Regions from separate parts of the Vibrio algivorus genome, predicted to be linked through region 2. Evidence: predicted binding sites of a transcription regulator. Region 2 holds the regulator's gene; each other region holds the start of a gene.
What was found. Region 2 encodes PurR, which represses purine synthesis genes. Its sites were predicted from a motif close to TNANGNAAACGTTTNCNTNA; they were not measured.
Positions count from the first base shown of each region.

Region 1: metK (methionine adenosyltransferase) is a predicted target of PurR. The motif match lies at 2,657-2,676, and genes of this name have one in related genera.
Region 3: purL (phosphoribosylformylglycinamidine synthase) is a predicted target of PurR. The motif match lies at 2,479-2,498, and genes of this name have one in related genera.

Region 1 covers NZ_BSPV01000006.1:202,978-210,012, forward strand. The annotation lists gene epd (erythrose-4-phosphate dehydrogenase) at 1-335, opposite strand, end outside; gene tkt (transketolase) at 457-2,451, opposite strand; gene metK (methionine adenosyltransferase) at 2,941-4,092, shown strand; gene QQJ93_RS09950 (DUF2189 domain-containing protein) at 4,303-5,103, shown strand; gene QQJ93_RS09955 (SprT family zinc-dependent metalloprotease) at 5,205-5,714, shown strand; gene QQJ93_RS09960 (GGDEF domain-containing protein) at 5,784-6,659, shown strand; gene rsmE (16S rRNA (uracil(1498)-N(3))-methyltransferase) at 6,766-7,035, shown strand, end outside.
Region 2 covers NZ_BSPV01000004.1:246,639-253,673, forward strand. The annotation lists gene QQJ93_RS06865 (ABC transporter permease) at 1-1,305, opposite strand, end outside; gene QQJ93_RS06870 (ABC transporter substrate-binding protein) at 1,325-2,485, opposite strand; gene purR (HTH-type transcriptional repressor PurR) at 2,608-3,612, opposite strand; gene elyC (envelope biogenesis factor ElyC) at 3,827-4,624, opposite strand; gene cmoM (tRNA uridine 5-oxyacetic acid(34) methyltransferase CmoM) at 4,737-5,528, shown strand; gene mukF (chromosome partition protein MukF) at 5,561-6,943, shown strand; gene mukE (chromosome partition protein MukE) at 7,020-7,035, shown strand, end outside.
Region 3 covers NZ_BSPV01000009.1:104,153-111,187, reverse strand. The annotation lists gene purL (phosphoribosylformylglycinamidine synthase) at 1-2,324, opposite strand, end outside; gene mltF (membrane-bound lytic murein transglycosylase MltF) at 2,785-4,227, shown strand; gene QQJ93_RS12860 (hypothetical protein) at 4,525-4,665, shown strand; gene tadA (tRNA adenosine(34) deaminase TadA) at 4,741-5,268, opposite strand; gene QQJ93_RS12850 (hypothetical protein) at 5,349-6,626, opposite strand; gene QQJ93_RS12845 (type IV pilus modification PilV family protein) at 6,735-7,035, opposite strand, start outside.

The DNA.
Region 1 (7,035 bases), on a different contig from region 2:
GATCCAAACTTACCAGTACAATCTAAAACGATATCGACATTGAGATCTTTCCAAGGCAGAAGCTTGGCATCAGAGAGGTGTAATATACGAATCGAATCAAAACTTGACTCGCCCTTATCGCTGTGATGAATAAGAAGATGCTCTTGATCATGGGTAACTTTTTTGAAAAAACGACCATGACTCGAATCGTATTGCAGAAGATGTACCATTCCTTCGGGTTCAGCAAGTTCATTAATGGCCACTACTTGTATCGACTGATCTTTGCCACTTTCATATAAAGCGCGCAATACACTGCGTCCAATTCGACCAAATCCATTAATAGCAATTCTGAGCATAATCATTCCGTGGCATCAATCTAAAGTGGCAGTATGTTACCTCATCGTCTTTTAATACGCATTAAAAAAGCCGAGCAATCATGCCCGGCTTTCATCTTTCAATTATCTAAACCTTAAAGGATTAAGCAATTAACTCTTTCGCAGTTTCAACTACGTTTTCAACGGTAAAGCCGAACATTTTAAATAGCTCACCCGCTGGCGCTGACTCACCGAATGTTGTCATACCGATGATGCGACCGTCTAGGCCAACATACTTAAACCAGTAATCCGCAATACCCGCTTCAATTGCAACACGAGCCGTTACGTCTGATGGTAATACTGATTCACGGTAAGCTGCATCTTGCTTATCAAATGCATCGGTTGATGGCATTGATACGACGCGTACTTGTTTACCTTCCGCAGAAAGTTGCGCAGCAGCTTCAACCGCTAGCTCAACTTCAGAACCTGTTGCAATCAAGATTAGCTCAGGTTTGCCTGCACAATCTTTCAGAATGTAAGCACCTTTCGCGATGTTCGCTACTTGGTCAGCAGTACGTTCTTGTTGTGCTAGGTTTTGACGAGAGAAGATTAACGCTGAAGGCGCATCTTTACGCTCAATCGCCAGTTTCCAAGCTACAGCAGATTCAACTTGGTCACATGGACGCCATGTACTCATGTTTGGTGTCATACGTAGAGAAGCCATTTGCTCAACCGGTTGGTGAGTTGGACCATCTTCGCCTAGGCCGATTGAATCGTGGGTGTAAACTTGGATGTTTTGCACTTTCATCAAGGCTGCCATACGCATTGCGTTACGTGCGTATTCCATGAACATTAGGAAAGTTGCGCCGTAAGGAATGAAACCGCCGTGTAGTGCGATACCGTTGATGATAGCCGTCATACCAAACTCACGTACGCCGTAGTGTACGTAGTTGCCTGAGGCATCTTCAGCAGTCAAAGATTTAGAACCAGACCACATAGTTAAGTTCGATGGTGCTAAGTCCGCAGAACCGCCCATAAACTCAGGTAGAATTTGGCCAAATGCTTCTAGTGCATTTTGTGACGCTTTACGTGATGCAATGTTAGCTGGGTTTGCTTGAAGATCAGCAATGATAGCGCTTGCTTTTTCTTCCCACTCTTTAGGTAGCTCACCCGCCATACGACGTTTGAATTCTGCCGCAAGCTCAGGGTAAGCCGCTTCATAAGCAGCCAGTTTTTCATTCCAAGCCGCTTCTTTTGCTGCACCCGCTTCTTTTGCGTCCCATTCAGCGTAAATATCTGAAGGAATTTCAAATGGACCGTGTTCCCAACCAAGTTGCGCTTTAGTTGCAACGATTTCATCAGCACCTAGTGGCGCGCCGTGACAATCGTGCGTGCCCGCTTTGTTTGGAGAACCAAAACCGATCACTGTTTTAGTACAAATAAGCGTTGGACGAGGATCCGCTTTCGCAGCTGCAATCGCTGCTTCAATTGCGTCAGCATCGTGACCATCAACTGCTGGGATTACATGCCAACCGTACGCTTCAAAACGTTTAGGTGTATCATCTGCAAACCAACCTTCTACGTGACCATCGATAGAAATACCGTTGTCATCCCAGAATGCAACCAATTTACCTAGACCTAGCACACCAGCTAAAGAAGCCGCTTCGTGTGAGATACCTTCCATCAAACAGCCATCGCCTAGGAATGTATAAGTAAAGTGATCAACGATATCGTGGCCTTCACGGTTAAACTGAGCCGCTAATGCTTTTTCAGCTAACGCCATACCAACAGCATTGGTGATACCTTGACCTAGTGGGCCAGTAGTCGTTTCAACACCAGGTGCATAACCATACTCAGGGTGACCTGGCGTTTTTGAATGCAATTGGCGGAAGTTTTTCAGTTCAGAAAGAGGAAGGTCATAACCAGAAAGGTGAAGCAAAGAGTAAATCAGCATCGAACCGTGGCCATTTGAAAGCACGAAACGGTCGCGATCAAACCACTCAGGGTTTTGTGGGTTGTGATTCAAGTGACCACGCCAAAGAACTTCAGCGATATCGGCCATGCCCATTGGGGCGCCTGGGTGGCCTGAATTAGCCTGTTGAACACCGTCCATGCTAAGTGCGCGGATTGCATTTGCTAGATCTTTACGAGACGTCATGTCTGCTCCTGGATTTGCATAAGCGATTTATTAAGGTTGGGAAAGCTTGCCGAATACTTCAACTCACTTTTAATTCTGCGTGGTATTGTCGCAAAGCGACTGCATGACTGCAAACGTTAACCACTTGATATTTTCTCTTTTGGGGTTATTTTTTTTGCTTTTTTAGCATTGTCACATTATTTCCCCTCAATGCCCGACATTATGGGAACGCAATCGAATACGTCAATAGAGAGAAAGGCAAATTAATAAACATTTTCTCTACCTCCGTTATCTCACTTTTAAGACAACTAAATAGCAAAAAGAGAAAAAAGGCTTGTAATTCGACCAATCAAAACTAGAATAGACGTCTAGATGTAGAAACACCTACAGAATTTATTGTTTTTAAAAAGACGCGATTCATAGCATTAGCTATACAAGAACGCGTCTTTTCTAACTTAACTGCATTCATCAAGCGATGAATTGGCATGATTCACAGTGGAGCACTCACACATGGCTAAGCATTTATTTACTTCAGAATCTGTATCTGAAGGTCATCCTGATAAAATTGCTGATCAAATTTCTGATGCAGTATTGGATGCAATCCTAGAGCAAGATCCTAAAGCACGTGTGGCGTGTGAAACTTACGTAAAAACCGGTATGGTAATGGTTGGCGGTGAAGTCACAACTTCAGCCTGGGTTGATATTGAAGAAATTACCCGCGAAACCGTTCGCGAAATTGGTTATGTTCATTCTGATATGGGCTTTGATGCAGACTCTTGTGCTGTATTAAATACCATCGGTAAACAATCTCCAGACATCAACCAAGGTGTTGATAAAGCCGACCCTAAAGATCAAGGCGCTGGCGACCAAGGTATTATGTTTGGTTATGCATGTAACGAAACAGAAGTATTGATGCCAGCCCCAATTACTTACTCTCACCTACTTGTACAAAAGCAAGCTGAAGTACGTAAAAGCGGCAAACTTGATTTCTTACGCCCTGATGCAAAATCTCAAGTAACTTTCCAATACGATCAAGGAAAGATTGTTGGTATCGATGCTGTCGTACTATCAACTCAGCACTGTGATTCAATTACTACCCCTGATCTACGTGAAGCAGTAATGGAAGAAATCATCAAACCTGTACTGCCTTCTGAATGGCTAAATAAAGAAACAAAATTCTTTATCAACCCAACCGGTCGTTTTGTTATCGGTGGTCCAATGGGTGACTGTGGTCTGACTGGTCGTAAAATCATCGTAGATACCTACGGCGGTGCAGCTCGTCACGGCGGCGGTGCTTTCTCTGGTAAAGATCCATCAAAAGTTGATCGTTCAGCCGCTTACGCAGCGCGTTATGTAGCAAAAAATATCGTAGCAGCAGGCCTTGCGGATCGTTGTGAAATTCAACTTTCATACGCTATCGGTGTAGCTGAGCCGACTTCTATCATGGTAGAAACGTTTGGTACAGAGAAAGTACCATCAGACATCATTATCGAAGCAGTTCGTCAGCACTTCGACTTACGTCCATACGGCCTACAAGAAATGTTGAACCTACTTCAACCTATCTACAAGAAGACGGCTGCTTATGGCCACTTTGGTCGTGATGAATTCCCATGGGAAGCAACGGACAAAGCAGAAGCACTGCGTGGATTTGCTGGCTTATAATTCGTTTTCACGACAAACCACAGTACTTTCAAACCCTTGCTATTCGGTGAGGGTTTTTTTATTGCCCATCGGTTTTTTCCACTCATCAAATTTGAACAATTTTTAGTCATTAAATTTGTAATTATCCCAAACAACAGCAATATTTATATATACCCAAATAACTTGGGCTGCTGCACAGATTTGTTCCCTCATGAATTGCTAGGAGGATTTATGCCTCGTACTGCTAAACCATCAGATTTTAGAACACCAGATAATGAATATGCTCGCACCATACCTTGTGAGAAAATCGCTACATTCGCACCATTACAATGGCTGAAACTCGGCTTTCGCGATATTTTTAAAGCTCCTGTGATCAGCTTATTTTACGGCATTTGCTTTGCTGTTGCCGCTGCTGGTATTGAATGGCTAGTCTATTTGCAAGGTTCTCATTTAGTCATTTTCCCTAGCCTGATTGTTTATATGTTAATCGGCCCATTTTTAGCGCTAGGACTATACGATGCGAGTTGGCAAATTGAGAAACATCATAAACCTAAATTATTCCATTCAATAAAAGCGATTAAGCGTAATGGCGTTTCACAATGGAGCTTTGCTCTATTACTTTGTGTTGCGATGATCTTTTGGATGCGCATTGCTGCCTTGTTACATGCTTTATATCCAGAAATGCAAGGGGCCTCAATCGAAGCTTTCCTACCTTTTTTAATCAGTGGTTCTGTGGTTGGGTTTATTTTCTCATGTGTCATTTTTTCTATGTCGGCATTTTCGATTCCATTAATGATGGAAAGGCGAGTCGATATGATGACCGCCGTCTTTACGAGCTATCACGCCGTCAAAAATAACCTAAGTGCCATGGTAGTATGGGCGGGAATAATTGTTTTATTTATTGGTTTTGGTTTTGTCACAGCTGGTATAGGAATGATCATTGCGATGCCTATCCTAGGCTTTGCTACTTGGCATGGTTACCGACAAACTATCAGTCGTAAACATGAAATCCATCACCATATACCCAAATAACTTGGGTATAACATTAATTGTATCTACCTCTTATCTCTATTAACATTCGGCTCCTCTTCGGTTCTGAATGTTAGTAGAGAGTCATAGTGTCAGCCATTGTCATTCCTCAAAGTTTAATCCATCAATTGGAAAACAGCCTTCAGCTTCACCTAAAAAAAGCAGAGTTGGCCTTTGAATGTAGCTTTCCCACACCAGAACTTACATTTAATGTACGAGGAAAGGTGGCGGGAAAAGCTTACCTGCAACAATGGCGAATTCGCTTAAATCCAACATTATTTATTGAAAATCAACAAGCATTTATAGAACAAGTGATTCCGCATGAGTTGGCCCACCTTATCACCTACCATCAATTTGGTCGCGTAAAGCCTCATGGCAAAGAATGGCGATATGTGATGGCAAATATTTTTCAATGCCCACCTGAAATTTATCATGCTTTCGATGTTAGTTCGGTACAAGGGAAAACCTTTACTTATCAATGCCAATGTCAAACCCACCTATTATCAATTCGACGACATAATAAAGTGAAACGTCAACAAACTCGTTATCATTGCTCTTTATGTGGTACTCAATTAGAGCGATTAAACAAAGAAAAAGTGATCAATAGCCTATAAAATAGTTTGTATTGCTTTATGATTAAACCGTAAATCCCCTCTCCCTTTGAAGTAACGATAACTAACGCTATGAATGAATATCAACATATACTCGAAATTCACCCTAACCCATGCGTGATTCATATTGACTTCAAACCACTCTACGCCAACGATGCCTTTGCTCGGTTTAGTGGGCTAAAAAGCGCAGATCAAATTTTGGAAATGGCATCTTTAATGGTGTTGATTAACCCCGAAGAAAGAGAAGACGCACAGCTTCGTTACCAAAAAACCTTCACGGATCATCAAACTGAGCCTAAAGTAATTCCCCATACTGATTTATTGGGAAATCCAGTGATGGTTGAAATAACTGATAAATTAATCAATTGGTGCGGACAACTAGCTGTTTGTACCTTCATCAGTATTGTTACTGACACCATCAATAAAGAACGTCAACTAAAAAAACTCGCTGAGCAAGATCCCTTAACTCAGTTACATAATCGACGTTATATCATCAATAAGATAACAAAACTTCATCAGGAAGAGTTAGCCAAAGAGTTCTTTTTAGCCATTGTGGATATTGATTACTTCAAAAAAATCAACGATCAATATGGTCACTTTGTTGGCGATAAAACATTACAGCAACTGGCTGAATTACTCCGTGGGTTTGTTGGAGTAAATGACTATTTAGCCAGACTAGGTGGAGAAGAATTCATACTACTCATTCGCTCAAATTCGGCTCAACATGTTGTCGCACGTTTAGAGTCTCTACGTGCCTCCATAGAAAATCATCACTTTATGATTAAACAAGAAAATACCGATGATGAATTTAGAATTCGCTGTACGCTATCAATTGGGATGACACAAATCCAACAAGGTGAAAAAATAGATTCAAGCTATATTCGCGCCGACAAAGCACTGTATACCGCAAAGCATCAAGGTCGTAATCAAGTTATCATCAACGATTAATGCTATATATCGTAAAACATAGTGTGTGAAGTTAACCTTTCCCCTTGTTTTTTACTGTTAAAACATCCATGTTAAGAAAAGCAATTAAGCTTACACAGGTCATGACATGAGAATTCCAAGAATTTATCATCCCCAAGCTATCGAACAGCTAGGAGAAATCCACTTATCTGAAGACGCGGCGGGCCATGTTGGCCGAGTACTGCGTATGACTCAAGGCCAAGAAGTTTTACTATTTGATGGTTCTGGAGCAGAGTTTCCAGCGGTAATCATTTCTGTCTCAAAAAAGAATGTGGCCGTAAAAATCAAAGAGCGTATCGAGCGTAGCATTGAATCACCGTTAAACCTTCACCTTGGCCAAGTCATTTCTCGTGGCGAT
Region 2 (7,035 bases):
AAATGTATGCGCCCAAATTACCCATAGCCAATAATGTTCCTGATTAATCCAAAGGGTGGTGATTTGTAAGCCAAATAGTAAAGAGAGCTGAGGGATCAACATAGGTAAGGCAATCACATACATAGGAATATGATAACGAAAATGCTGGCGATACTCATGAGCAATGAGAGCAAGAACAAGAGCCATTCCTGCGCTGAATAAAGCTAGCCAAACACTGGTTAAAATGGTGTCTTGAATATATGGCCATTCATTTAACCAAAACCGAGTGCTCCAAAAGGTAGGGAGTAGATTTGGATAAGACCAGCGTAAGGCAAATGTCCAAATGATCATTACCGGAATAGTCAATAAGCTAATGCTTGCGATGAGGTGAAAGAAATAAGGCCTGACACCCAAGGAAGCATTTCGGCCAGAGGTTAACCAAGTTCGGTATCCCCCTAGTACTAAGCGTTCTGTTAGCCAAATTAAGCCAATTAAAATAGAACACAAAATAAACAAGAGAAAAGCACCCGCTGCCGCCCTTGGAAGTTGAGATAAATCTGGATCGTTAAACCATTGCCATACTAACACTGCAAATGTAGGAGGGTGAGTTGGGCCTAAAATCAAACTAACATCAACCACCGAGCAGGAATAAGCCATGATAGCGAAAAGAGGAAAACGCATGTGGCGTAGCCATTGGGGAAAAATCGCTTTCCACCATGATTGAGCAACAGAGTATCCCAAACCTTGTGTTACTTGCAGTGTTTGTTTGACTTTTAAGTTATTCAGTATTGCGACACTCATTAATAACAAAAAAGGCGTTTCTTTGATTGCTAATGCAAGGGCTAGACTAATACCAATATTGTCTTGTAGTGAGTAAATCCAAGTAAACCATACATGGGGAACCCCTGAAGTATCACTAACCATGAAGCTAAAAAGACGGGCTAACCAACCAGTATCAGAAAATAAGAATAAGAAACCAACCGCAAAAGCGACATGAGGTAATGCGAGTATAGGGGATAAAAGTTTTTCAATTCGCTGCCATGAATGGCTTCCCCAATAGGCTTGCAAAATAGCAAAGGTCATTATGACGGCAATCACTGTACTGACAACCGCGATCATTATGGTTTGTAAGAGAGAACGCTCAACCCCCGGCCAACTGATAGCTGAAATAAATCCATCCAAGGTAAAGATATTTAGACCAAGCGGCGGAATGAAACCAAAAGCAGGGATTACCATGCCTAACACCCCCGGAAAAAGGGGGAGAAAGCAGATCAAAATCACCAGTAAATAACCGATGCTTAGCATACGTCTTTGCTTGCTTTGCATGAGCGCCCTTAATTCGTTGTTATTGGCTATATCGCTCAATCCAAGCCTGTTCTAGTGCGGTTTGCCAACTAGGGTGAGGCTCTTCAATTGAGGGAAATAACATCGTTTTTTGAGCACTGCCTGTTAAGTATTTGGTTTGCAATACTGATGGGTCTCCCCAGACATTGATATCACCTTTACGTGATTGTGCTTGAGGGTTGAGTAGAAAGTTAATTACGACTAATGCCCCTTCTTTTGCATTAGCGTTCCATGGGATGGCAAGAAAATGAATGTTAGACAATGCGCCATTTTTCCATGCATAGGTTTTCGTTGTTGGGGCTAACTTACCGCTTGCTTGGGCTGAAAAAACTTCATTTGGGTTGAAGGTAAGAGCAATATCAATTTGATCATCATCGAGCAATTGCAGCATTTCAGGTTGAGTGGTTGGGAATTGGCGGCCTTGTTGCCATAAATAAGGTTGAATAGCATCTAAGTAATCCCATAAAGGTTGAGTTACTTGAGTAAATGAGTCTTCATCAACGGGCTTAGATAGCGCGCTCTTTTCATCAGAAAGTTCGATAAGTAAGGCTTTTAAAAAGCTAGTGCCATGAAACTGAGGTGGCTTAGGGTAGGTAATACGCCCAGGGTGGTGTTTTGCATAATCGAATAATTGTTGTGCTGACTGTGGGGGTGTCGGTAACTTTTTCTGATCATGAATATAGACTAATTGACCCACCCCCCACGGCGCTTCTAATCCTTCTGTTGGTTCAGAAAAATCATTAGTGACAGGGAGACTAGAGTCGACTTTTTTCCAATTTGGCAAGCTTGAAACGAAAGGGCCGTAGAGTAATTGGTTATTCTTCATTGATTTGAAATTTTCACCATTGATCCACACCATATCGACACTACCACCAGAATGTTTTCCAGCAGTTTTTTCAGCGAGCAGGCGAGTGGTGGTTTCGGAAATATCAGTGACCTTAACGTGGTGAAGTTCAATGCCATACTTTTGTTTTACTTGCTTTGCTACCCAACGAAGATAGTCATTAATCTCTTGGCTACCACCCCAAGCATTAAAGTAAACATCTTGTCCTTTTGCTCGTTGTTCAACTTGTTGCCAATCTAACTGGCTAATGGAGATATCTTTAGCAGAAGAAAGCAGTGGCAGAGTGATCAAAATGAAGCTAAGTAGCAGACGTTTCATGTATATCCTTATACAAAGTTAGGTATATCAATATAGACAGATGATCCGCCTAAAAAATTTCAATAAAAAAACCAACGACATCAGCGCTGGTTTAGTTATTCGTTACTCGGCTAAGAATACTACTATTTCAATGTTTTTACCGAAGAGCGTTCAATAATCTCAGGGAACATCTCAAATGTCTGCTTAGCATGATTTTTATCTTTAATACGCTCTAATAAAATCTCTACCGCATTCTTACCTAGACGACGTTTTGGCTGGTGAACTGTCGTTAAAGGTGGTGAGAAGTAAGGTGAAATATCAATGTTATCGTAACCAATAACCGAAATATCTTCTGGTACTTTCATGCCTTTTTCTTGTAAGCGGCTCATTAAGCCGAGTGCCATAATATCGTTAAAGCAGAAAACGGCGGTTGGTTTTTTCTCCATAGCAAGAATTTTATCTGCAGCGATCACGGCGGTATCACACTCAAAGTTACCTTCAAGTAACCACTCTTCTGGAAGCGTTAAACCGTCTTCCGCTAATGCGCGTTTGCAGCCAGAGATGCGTTCTTTACAGGCAACTTTTTCGAAGTGACCACTTAGACAAGCAATATCTTTGTGACCTTGAGCCATGAGGTAACGAGTTGCTAAATAGCCACCTTCTTCAGAGTTATCGATGATCTTATCTGCTTGAGAGCTTTCTGGGCCCCAATCCATGACGACCTTAGGAATATCTGGGTGACCATCTAGCATCTCTTGTAAATCAGCATCTAAGTCTGAACACATCACTAAAAGGCCATCAACACGTTTGCCAGCTAACATACGAATATAATCACGTTGTTTATCTGCACGGCCACCAGTATTACAAAGGATCAGAGTGTAACCTTTGCGGTAACAATAGCTTTCTACGCCATCTACTACTTCGGCAAAAAATGGATTAGTTGACTGCGTTACTAACATACCAATGGTGCTAGTGGTATTGCATTTCAGACTACGGGCAACAGCGCTTGGGGCATAATTCAGTTCTTTCACTGCGGCCATGACTTTTTCTTGAGTTGCTTCTGCAACAAAACGAGTCTTATTGATGACATGTGACACTGTGGTGGTAGAAACACCTGCAATACGTGCGACATCTTTAATTGTAGCCATAGTGAATTTCCTTTATGCCGACGTCTTCGCCGGATTTATTCTAATCTAAAAAGATAAAAGTCGCCTTTAATCAGCGACTTAATTTTATTCTGTATTTTATGAACTACGATTTTAGTCTTAAATGCCATGACTGACAATCAGATATGGCATTTTTATGACAAAACAAATACCGCACGTTAGCAGCAACGTTATCGATTGCTCGCGTATTATCTCGTTACTCTAACGTTGTAGCCGTACCGGAATTCTTCTGGTTACTTAGTGTGTCGCGTAAAGAAGACCACCATCGACCAAGCTGCTCATACCAATAACGTTCACTTTGCTCTAGATATTTCGCTTGTGGAGAATATTTATCCCATGGCTGTTTAATATCATCAAAAGCTAAGTAATTGGTCGGTGCAGGGATAGGTTCAAGTCCTGCTTTGTTAAACTCACCAATAGCACGTTTCATGTGACTGGCAGAGGTGATCAGTACCATACGTTTATCAGCAACAAAACCTGCCGCTTGATGCGCTTCATCCCAAGTATCTTGAGCACTTTCTAATAGAATGATATCGGATTTTGCTACGCCTAATGAAACAGCAACATTCGCCATCATTCGTGCATTACTTACCGATGTGCCACCGTTATAACCAGACAAAATTAATTTTGCTCCAGGGTAGAGGTGTAAAATACGAATACCTTCCGCAAGACGCATCAAACCATTGCGAGATAGTTCCGAAGTTGCTGGAATATCGTTATCAACAATATGGCCACTTCCTAATACCATGACATAGTCAATGGCGCCATCTACTGGCACAAAAGCTTTATAAGCACGCTCAGTTGGTTTCAATAATGAGGTCGAAATGGGTTGGAAAGAAAATAGAAAGATCCCCATTAAAGAAACAAAAGTGAATAAGCACCCTAAGCCGCGTTTGTAGGTGAACATAATAAGAAATAAGCCAATAAAACCTATAATCAACAAGGCAGGCAAAGGCATAAGCAGAGCACCAATTAATTTTTTCAATTCAAACATTTTAAATAGTCCAAAAATTCATCATTCAGCAGGTAAAACGGAGTAATTGCTTTATTCCTGTAATTGCTGTGACAGAATACACGCAAAATTCAGTTATCTTAAATGAAAAAAAATGGACAATGATCGAAATTTCGATGATATCGCGCATAAATTCGCCAAAAACATCTATGGTTCCGATAAAGGCGATATTCGTCAAGTGATCCTTTGGCAAGATATTGAGCAAGCTTTAGACCGTTTACAACAGAAAAAAGACGTTCTATCTGTATTAGATGCAGGAGGCGGTTTAGCTCAAATGTCGCAAAAAATTGCTCAGTTAGGGCATCAAGTCACGTTGTGTGATATTTCCAGTGAAATGTTGGCGTTAGCTAAGCAAAATATTGATAATAATGGATTATATTCACAATTTCGCTTTGTTCATTCTGCTATTCAACATCTCGATGAACACTTAAGTGAGAAGTCGGATTTAGTGTTATTTCATGCTGTGATGGAATGGTTGGAAAATCCGCAGCAAGTATTAGCAAGCTTACTTGAAAAGGTAAAGCCGGGCGGCATCATTTCAGTGATGTTTTATAATCACCACGGTTTGGTTTTGAAAAATGTAACTTGTGGTAATATTCCTCACATTTTGCAGGGAATGCCACATCGTAAGCGCTTTAAGTTGCAGCCTCAACATGGCTTATTACCCGAAGAGGTCTATCAATGGATAGAATCTGCAGGCTTCGACATTTGTGGTAAATCAGGTATCCGATGTTTTAACGACTATATCGGAAACCAACAATACATGGGCGAGTATGGGCCAGAAGATGTGTTGGCATTAGAACAGCAGTTATGCCGCACAGAGCCTTATCTTTCTCTTGGGCGCTATATTCATGTGTGGGCGCAAAAGCCTCAGGCTGCCGAATAGTCTGAGAGTCATTAGTAAATACAGGAATGATAATGAGTGAAATAACTCAATCTTCACTTCAACCGTTGACAAGTAGACAACCGCTTGAGGGCAAAACGATAGGTGAACAACCAATCGATGAGCTGGTCAGCTGGGTGAAGCAACATGACTTTTCATTGAACCTTTCTTCTGAGCGATTAGCTTTTTTGATTGCGATTGCCGTATTAAGCAATGAAAAGTTCGATGAAGAGCTTGGCGAGGGTGAATTGCATGATGCATTCAAAATCGTCACTAACATGTTTGATGAAACCGGTGAGGCTTCGGCATTTCGTGCCAACAATGCGATCAATGAATTGGTCTCCCAAAGGTTAATGAGCCGCTTTGTCAGTGAGCTCAATGACGGGGCAAGCATTTATCGCATGTCGCCACTAGGCGTTTCTATTACCGATTACTACGTCCGACATCGTGAATTCTCAAAGCTTAAGTTATCCATTCAGTTGTCTATGGTTGCCGATGAAATGTCGAAAGCCGTCGAGGCCGCTAATCAAGCTTCCGATGTTACGCAATGGCAAAAGCATGTTTATGGCGTGCTGAAATATTCGGTAAATGAAATTTTTGATCGTATCGATTTAAATCAGCGTGTTATGGATGATCAGCAAGTGGAAATTAAAAACCAAATTGCTGAACTACTAAACCAAGACTGGCGTGATGCGATCAGCAGTTGTGAAAGCTTACTGACTGAAACGTCGACGACTCTGAATGAACTGCAAGATACACTACAAGCGGCTGGGGATGAACTACAAACTCAGCTTCTTGATATTCAACAGCTTATCTATGGTCAAGAAGGTTTAGATTTCATTGATGCTATTTTGTTTTCACTGCAAACCAAACTCGACCGTATTGTTAGTTGGGGCCAGCAAGCGATAGATTTATGGATTGGTTATGATCGCCACGTACATAAATTTATTCGTACTGCTATCGATATGGATCAAAACCGAGCCTTTAGTCAGCGCTTACGTCAGTCTGTGACGGATTACTTTGATATGCCGTGGTATTTGACCTACGCCGATGCAGAACGTCTGAGAGATATGCGTGATGAAGCCATGTTATTACGTGATGACGAAGTGACGGGGACGATTCCAGATGAAGTGGAATATGAAGAATTAACGACTGTTGATGATGAGCTGAGCGAGCGTGTCGCCGCCATGCTTCAACAACACAAAGAAACTGGCCAACCTATTGATTTAGGCTCGGTATTACGAGATTACCTTGCGCAGCATTCTCACGCGCAACATTTTGATTTAGCCAGAATGGTGATCGACCAAGCGGTAAGAATGGGGTATTCCGAATCGGATTACCAAGCCATTCAACCGGATTGGAAAGCGATAAACGATTTTGGAGCAAAGGTACAAGCGAATGTCATCGATCAATACTAATTACGAAGCGCACAGCGCAGATCTGTCTCAAAATACCAGCTATTCACAAGAGACCGACAACTCTCAAGATGCTTACATGCCAGAACAATTGG
Region 3 (7,035 bases), on a different contig from region 2:
ACAGGAATGGTTAAACCTAATGCAGGACAAAGCTCTTCACCGACCGCTTTTACCGCTTCGTATAAACCGGCATCTTCACCCGGGTGACCGGCTGGAGACATCCAGTTAGCCGACAATTTAATGTGTTTAATATCACCAATGTCGGTGGCTGCAATGTTAGTGATGGATTCCCCCACCGCTAAACGTGCTGATGCGCCAAAATCAAGTAATGCTACTGGTGTACGCTCACCAAGTGACATCGCTTCACCGTGGTAAGAATCATAACTTGCAGCGGTTACTGCACAGTTGGCAACTGGTACCTGCCAAGGACCGACCATTTGATCACGAGCCACAAGCCCCGTCACCGTACGGTCACCAATAGTGATAAGGAAAGTTTTCTCTGCCACAGTTGGAAGACGTAGTACGCGGTCTACTGCTTCATTAAGCTCAATACCACTGCGATCAATGGCTGGATTATTGGCTTTTAACGTTTTGGCATCACGGTGCATTTTAGGCGTTTTACCTAAAAGAACATCCATAGGCATATCGATTGGTGTATTGTCAAAATGAGAATCTTCCAGTTTCAGTTCACGCTCTTCAGTTGCCACACCAACCACAGCATAAGGAGCACGTTCGCGCTTACAAATCGCATCAAATACGTCCATATTTTCTGGCGCTACTGCCATTACATAGCGTTCTTGAGATTCGTTACACCAAATTTCTAATGGACTCATGCCTGGCTCATCATTTGGCACGTCACGCAATTGGAAAATGCCGCCACGTTCGCCATCATCCACCAATTCAGGTAATGCGTTAGAAATACCGCCCGCACCCACATCATGGATAAAGGCAATTGGGTTTTCATCCCCTAACTGCCAACAACGGTCGATCACTTCTTGGCAACGACGTTCCATTTCTGGGTTTTCGCGCTGAACGGAAGCAAAATCGAGATCTTCCGCAGATTGACCTGACGCCATAGAAGACGCCGCACCACCACCAAGACCGATGTTCATTGCTGGGCCACCTAATACAATTAAGCTTGCGCCAACAGGAATTTCTTTCTTCTGAACGTGCTCATCGCGGATATTCCCCATACCACCAGCCAGCATGATTGGCTTATGGTAACCACGAATTTCTTCACCGTTATGAGAATTGACTTTCTCTTCATAAGTACGGAAGTAACCCAATAAGTTAGGACGACCGAATTCGTTGTTAAATGCCGCGCCACCTAATGGGCCTTCTAGCATGATATCTAACGCAGTGACGATACGGCTTGGTTTACCAAAATCAGTTTCCCAAGGTTGTACGAAGTTTGGAATCTTAAGGTTAGATACCGAGAAGCCGACTAAACCCGCTTTTGGCTTACCACCAATACCGGTTGCGCCTTCATCACGAATTTCACCACCAGAACCAGTAGAAGCACCTGGCCAAGGAGAAATGGCGGTTGGGTGGTTATGGGTCTCTACTTTCATCAAGATATGAGCTTGTTCTTGATGGTAACCGTATTGGCGTGTTTTGGGATCAGGGAAGAAACGGCCAACGGTAGAGCCCGTCATGACCGCTGCGTTATCTTTATAAGCAGACAACACGTGATCTGGCGTCACTTCAAAGGTGTTTTTAATCATTTTGAACAGTGATTTTTCTTGATCCACACCATCAATCGTCCAATCAGCATTAAAGATTTTGTGACGGCAGTGTTCAGAGTTCGCTTGAGCAAACATCATCAATTCAATATCAGTCGGGTTACGCTTTAACTTTTGCGTAAAGCTTTCAACCAGGTACTCAATTTCTTCTTCAGCTAACGCAAGCCCAAGTGAAACATTGGCTTCTTCAAGCGCAACTCGGCCACCAGAAAGTAAATCGACTTCGGTTAATGGTGCTGGCTCTGCCACTTGGAATAAGGATGATGCTTGTTCAAAGTCGCTAAATACTACTTCCATCATGCGATCATGTAATAAAGCTTTTAACTCAAGAAGTTGTAATTCAGATAGCTCAACCGAAGATTCAACATAATAGGCAGTGCCACGCTCAAGACGTTTAATTTGGTTTAAGCCACAATTATGAGCGATATCAGTCGCTTTAGATGACCAAGGCGAAATAGTACCCGGACGAGGTGTGGTAAGCAGAAGTAGACCTTGCGGCTCATGATCTTCAATGGTTGGACCATAAGTCAGTAACTTTTCAAGCTTAGAAAGCTCTTGAGGGTTCAGTTCAGAAGTGAGGTCTGCAAAATGCGCAAATTCCGCATAGATGCCAGACACAGGTAAGTTCAATTCACGGCACAGCTCTAAAAGCTTGTTGACACGAAATTCGGATAAAGCGGGGGAACCACGCAAAATTCTCATGTGCTTAGGTCTCTTTAGCAGTTGTTAAAAAAGAAAAGTGATATTGAAATCCGTTCAGAGTACATCGTCCATAACTGAATATATAAAGCGGATTTCAATTTCACCTAGCCTTTTGCGGCGTATTATAGAGTAATTTCCAAGTCGACGTAACACCAAAAGCAACCGTTTGCGTATTTTTTTCAATAAAAGTCATTTGCACTACATCCAAAGCAATTAAAGTTACAGTGAGGCGACAAGTGAATGACCCCCCCTTGAGAATAATTAGCCTATGTCTTATCTATAAAAGAGAGGGAAATGAGCATCATCAACAAAGCTGCAGTTTCAAGTACTAAGAATATATAATCCCTTTCAATTTTTGCTGATATGGTCACCATTTGGTATAAAGTAGCTACTAATGGCTTTGTGAGATTTCCTTTTGATAAAACTTTGTTCTCATTCCAACTTTAAGCGTTTGGTTTTCATGCTATTTATTCTTATAGGAATAACCGCATGTAAACCAAATAGCAGATCAATGACTGACTTAGAAAAGATCCAAGAACGCGGGGTTTTGCGAGTTGGCACCTTAAATAATCAACTTTCTTATTTTATTGGTCCTGATGGTCAAACCGGTTTGGAATACGAGTTGGCGAAAAAATTTGCCGATCAGCTTGGTGTAAAACTAGAAATCAAACCCGCTTACCATCTCACCGGACTACTACCTGCTTTAGAAAACCACGAGGTTGATATTGTTGCCGCGGGGCTAAGCCACACCCCCGACCGCTTAAAAAAATTCAATGCTGGCCCAGCGTACTACTACGTTAGTCAGCAAGTGATTTATAAAAAAGGCACTTGGCGACCAAGAAATTTACAACAATTGATCGATAAAAAAGCCGAACTTCACGTAGTTAAAGGCTCTCAATATGAATACACCTTGCAGCAACTTAGTAAGATTCATCCAGACTTAAAATGGACGAGCACCAATACCGAAGATAACACAGACTTATTAAAGGATGTTTCAGAAGGCAAAATTGATTTTACGGTGGTAGATTCAGTATCACTTTCGATCACTCAAAGGCTTCACCCTAACTTAGCTTTAGCATTTGAATTAACAGATGATCAACCTATTTCATGGTTTATGCGAAAAAGCAATGATGACTCTTTATATGCATTAATCTTAGAGTTCTTTGGTCAATTCAACCAATCAGGGCAATTGGCTAGCTTAGAAGAAAAATATTTTGGTCATATTCAAAGTTTTGACTATGTCGATACGCGTGCTTTTATTCGCTCATTAGATAGTAAACTGCCAAAATATAAAAAGTTATTCCAAACTTATTCTAAAGAATTTGATTGGCGTTTAATTGCCGCCTTGTCTTATCAAGAATCACATTGGAATCCTTACGCTAAGTCACCGACCGGTGTGCGAGGAATGATGATGCTAACGCAATCAACCGCCAAAATGGTTGATGTTGAAGATCGCCTTGATCCATCTCAATCTATTCGTGGTGGTGTTGAATATTTACGACGTGTCATTAAACGCATCCCAGATTCCATTCCTGAACATGAAAAAATTTGGTTTGCCCTTGCTTCTTATAACGTAGGTTATGGCCATGTAATGGATGCCAGACGTATTACTCAGCATGAAAAAGGTAACCCTGATTCTTGGACAGATGTAAAAGAAAGACTACCTAAATTGCGAATTCCGGGTTATTACAAATATACGCGTTACGGATTTGCTCGAGGTGATGAAGCAAAGAATTACGTAGAAAACATTCGTCGCTATTACCAAACGATCATTGGTTACGAAACAGAAAATCAACCGGTAAATTCTGATGATAAAGAAGATGATTTTCAGGTCATTCCACCGACGGTCAGTGAAGCTGAATCAAATACCAGCGAAATAGCAGAATCACCACCAATTAAGTAATACAGCTCAAACATATGAAAAATAGCCTCAATACTTAGTTAATGCTAATTATTGGGGCTTTTTATGATTGGTAGGTAACCAAGCTAATTAATAATTGAAAAGGACAAATTAGGTTGTTAAAAATGATTAGCTGGAAAAAATAAACTGTGCTACAACTGTCATTGTTACGTCATAAAAAAACGATATAAATGAGTTCAATAAAAAGTAATTGGAGTTGCAGTGAGACAAATGAATGTCGTCAGCAAAGCTACTGCTTCAAGTGCGAAAAATATAGATAAATATTAAGGAGGCATAACCATGTTCTCTAAGAAGAAAACAATGAATCGTCTTGTTCGTAATAAAGCTAACACCACTCGTAGAAAACGTATGCTAGCCAACAATAAGAAACAGGTACTATGGCGTCATCGCTCTTACGTTTTCTGGTCTGAAGTGGTTTAGTTATACAAACAATCTAAAACTCGCTACACCCTATATCGACAAACAGCCTATTTGTTTTTTGTTTGTCGATAAATATCACTCACCTGCATTGCCTTTTCTAGCCTGTTTAATCTCTTTTCGGCGACGCTTAAAAAAAGCTTGTAGTTGATGGCGGCACTCTTCTTCTAGTAAACCACCTTCGACTTGAGCGTAATGATAAGAAGCTTGGCTTTCAAACAGATTCAATACCGTTCCAGCCGCCCCTGCTTTTAAATCATAAGCACCAAACACAATACGACCTACTCGGCTGTGTAATAATGCGCCTGCACACATAGGGCAAGGTTCAAGAGTGACATAAAGAGTGGTGTCTAACAGGCGATAGTTTTGTAATCTTTGTCCTGCTTGGCGCAGTGTGACAATTTCTGCATGCGCAGTGGCATCATGCTCACTAATCGAAGCATTCCAACCTTCGGCAATGATTTTACTGCCTTTGACTAGTACAGCTCCCACAGGCACTTCACCATGCTCTTCTGCAATATTGGCAAGTTGCATGGCACGCTGCATAAACGCTTTATCTTGCTCACTAAAAGCAACTTGAGGCTTCCCCTCACTATCTGAACACATGTCAGTTAACTCACAGGTTACATAATATAGCCCGATTATACCTGATCACATTTAAGATAGAGAGTTTGAAGAAAAAGAGATTAAAAATCCTGCCAAGATCCTTTTACCCACTTAGGTGGTGTTAGGCCAAAAATTGAGTCAATAACATCTTCGTTATAACTGAATTTTAAAGAGTCATGGAACATAACTAATTGACCATCGACATCCAAAAACTGCCCACCGGTAAAATTAAACGATCCTCGTTGAAAGTAGGCAGCAGTATTAGCATCAGGATAATCATTCCCAAATGCCTTTTTCACTTGATTATTAAACCCTGGGTTACTTAAGTATGAATCTCCTTCCAATCCGTTCCAATCAGAACTTGTGGGTTGAAATCCATCATTAAGTTGAAATAAGACACCTTTAAAACTGCCCGAACCATGTAGTGAAAAAACACCGTTATGAACAAGTAGTAATACACCATCCGTTAATTGACTTTCTTGAGACATACTCGATAAACTAGCCCCTGTTATTTCACAAGATCCATCAATCCAAATACGTGAGTTACCCAATTCAATAAGCTCTTTTACCTTTTGTCCACAATCGCTCACTCTCGGAGATTCACTGCCTGTAACCGCTTTATCTCCAGTCAAAACAGCAAATTCATATTTAGGATTATCTCTAACTTGCTGCCAATTCCCTTTGGTGGTTTCAAACATCGCTTCAAAAGGCTTTAACTCGGTATCTTGCTTTAAGCCATCTTTCTTTTTATTACCGCCACCTTTACTATCAATGCAATCTTTACCATTACTATCAAAACCGTCATAAGGCTTGGTTGTTGTCTGTAGCCCATGATTAACAAGCGAACCACCCAACTCTATATCGCTTTTATAACGAATTGCGACACACTCCCAGCCTTCATCCGTTTCCGTACCAGGATCAGGAGGGCTAACAAGAGTCGCCGCTTGCATAAATAAATCCCCTGTCGATTGGATCGCCCCAGCTAAACGTCCATTACTAAAATCCATGACTTTCTGGACTATTGGTTGATTTCTTTCATCTAATGGTTGAAGGGAATACTTTTGACTGCCTAACGATACCACCTGTATTTCAACTAAAGATAAAGCCTGTTGACAGTCTGTTTTTAGGTAGTCTGCACCAATTAACTCAGCTCGATTGCGATCTTGTTGCGCTTTCGCAAAAGCACACTCGATCGCCCCCTCCCCAGCCCACAAGGACTGCCTAGCCGCAATTTCATTTTGAACTCGTTTGGATTGAAAATAGGTCGATTTATAAGCAGCAAGCGATAGTGTCAGAGCAGCAATTAAAACTAAACTAGCAAAAAGGAGGCTTGCAGCCCCCTTTTGATATCTCATCATTGCAATTCCTTTGCATTATTATTTTTAAGACAAAGAAATTTTAATTGATAAATTAGTTATTTAAATATATTTGAGAAAGTTGTTGATTGTTACAACCATAAATTCGAGTCAGTTATCAAATTCATTATATTTAGAGATCATAGTTTTCAAAGCAACTGACTGACGCTCATTCCAACGATTATTCCAACCTGTTTCAATCTCGATGGTTTTTAAAGCCACTCCCCCAGAAATAGGGAATGAGCCAGAAACTGTCCAAATTGTTGTAAAAGCCCCTGAAGTACTACTACCATCGTTAATGCAATCAAAAGTCATAAAGCCAACGTCATCACAAGTCTCTGTGCCACTCACTCCACTTAATGAACTATTCGCACCGCTAACCGATCGAGTCCGAAATAGCTCTAACTGAGCC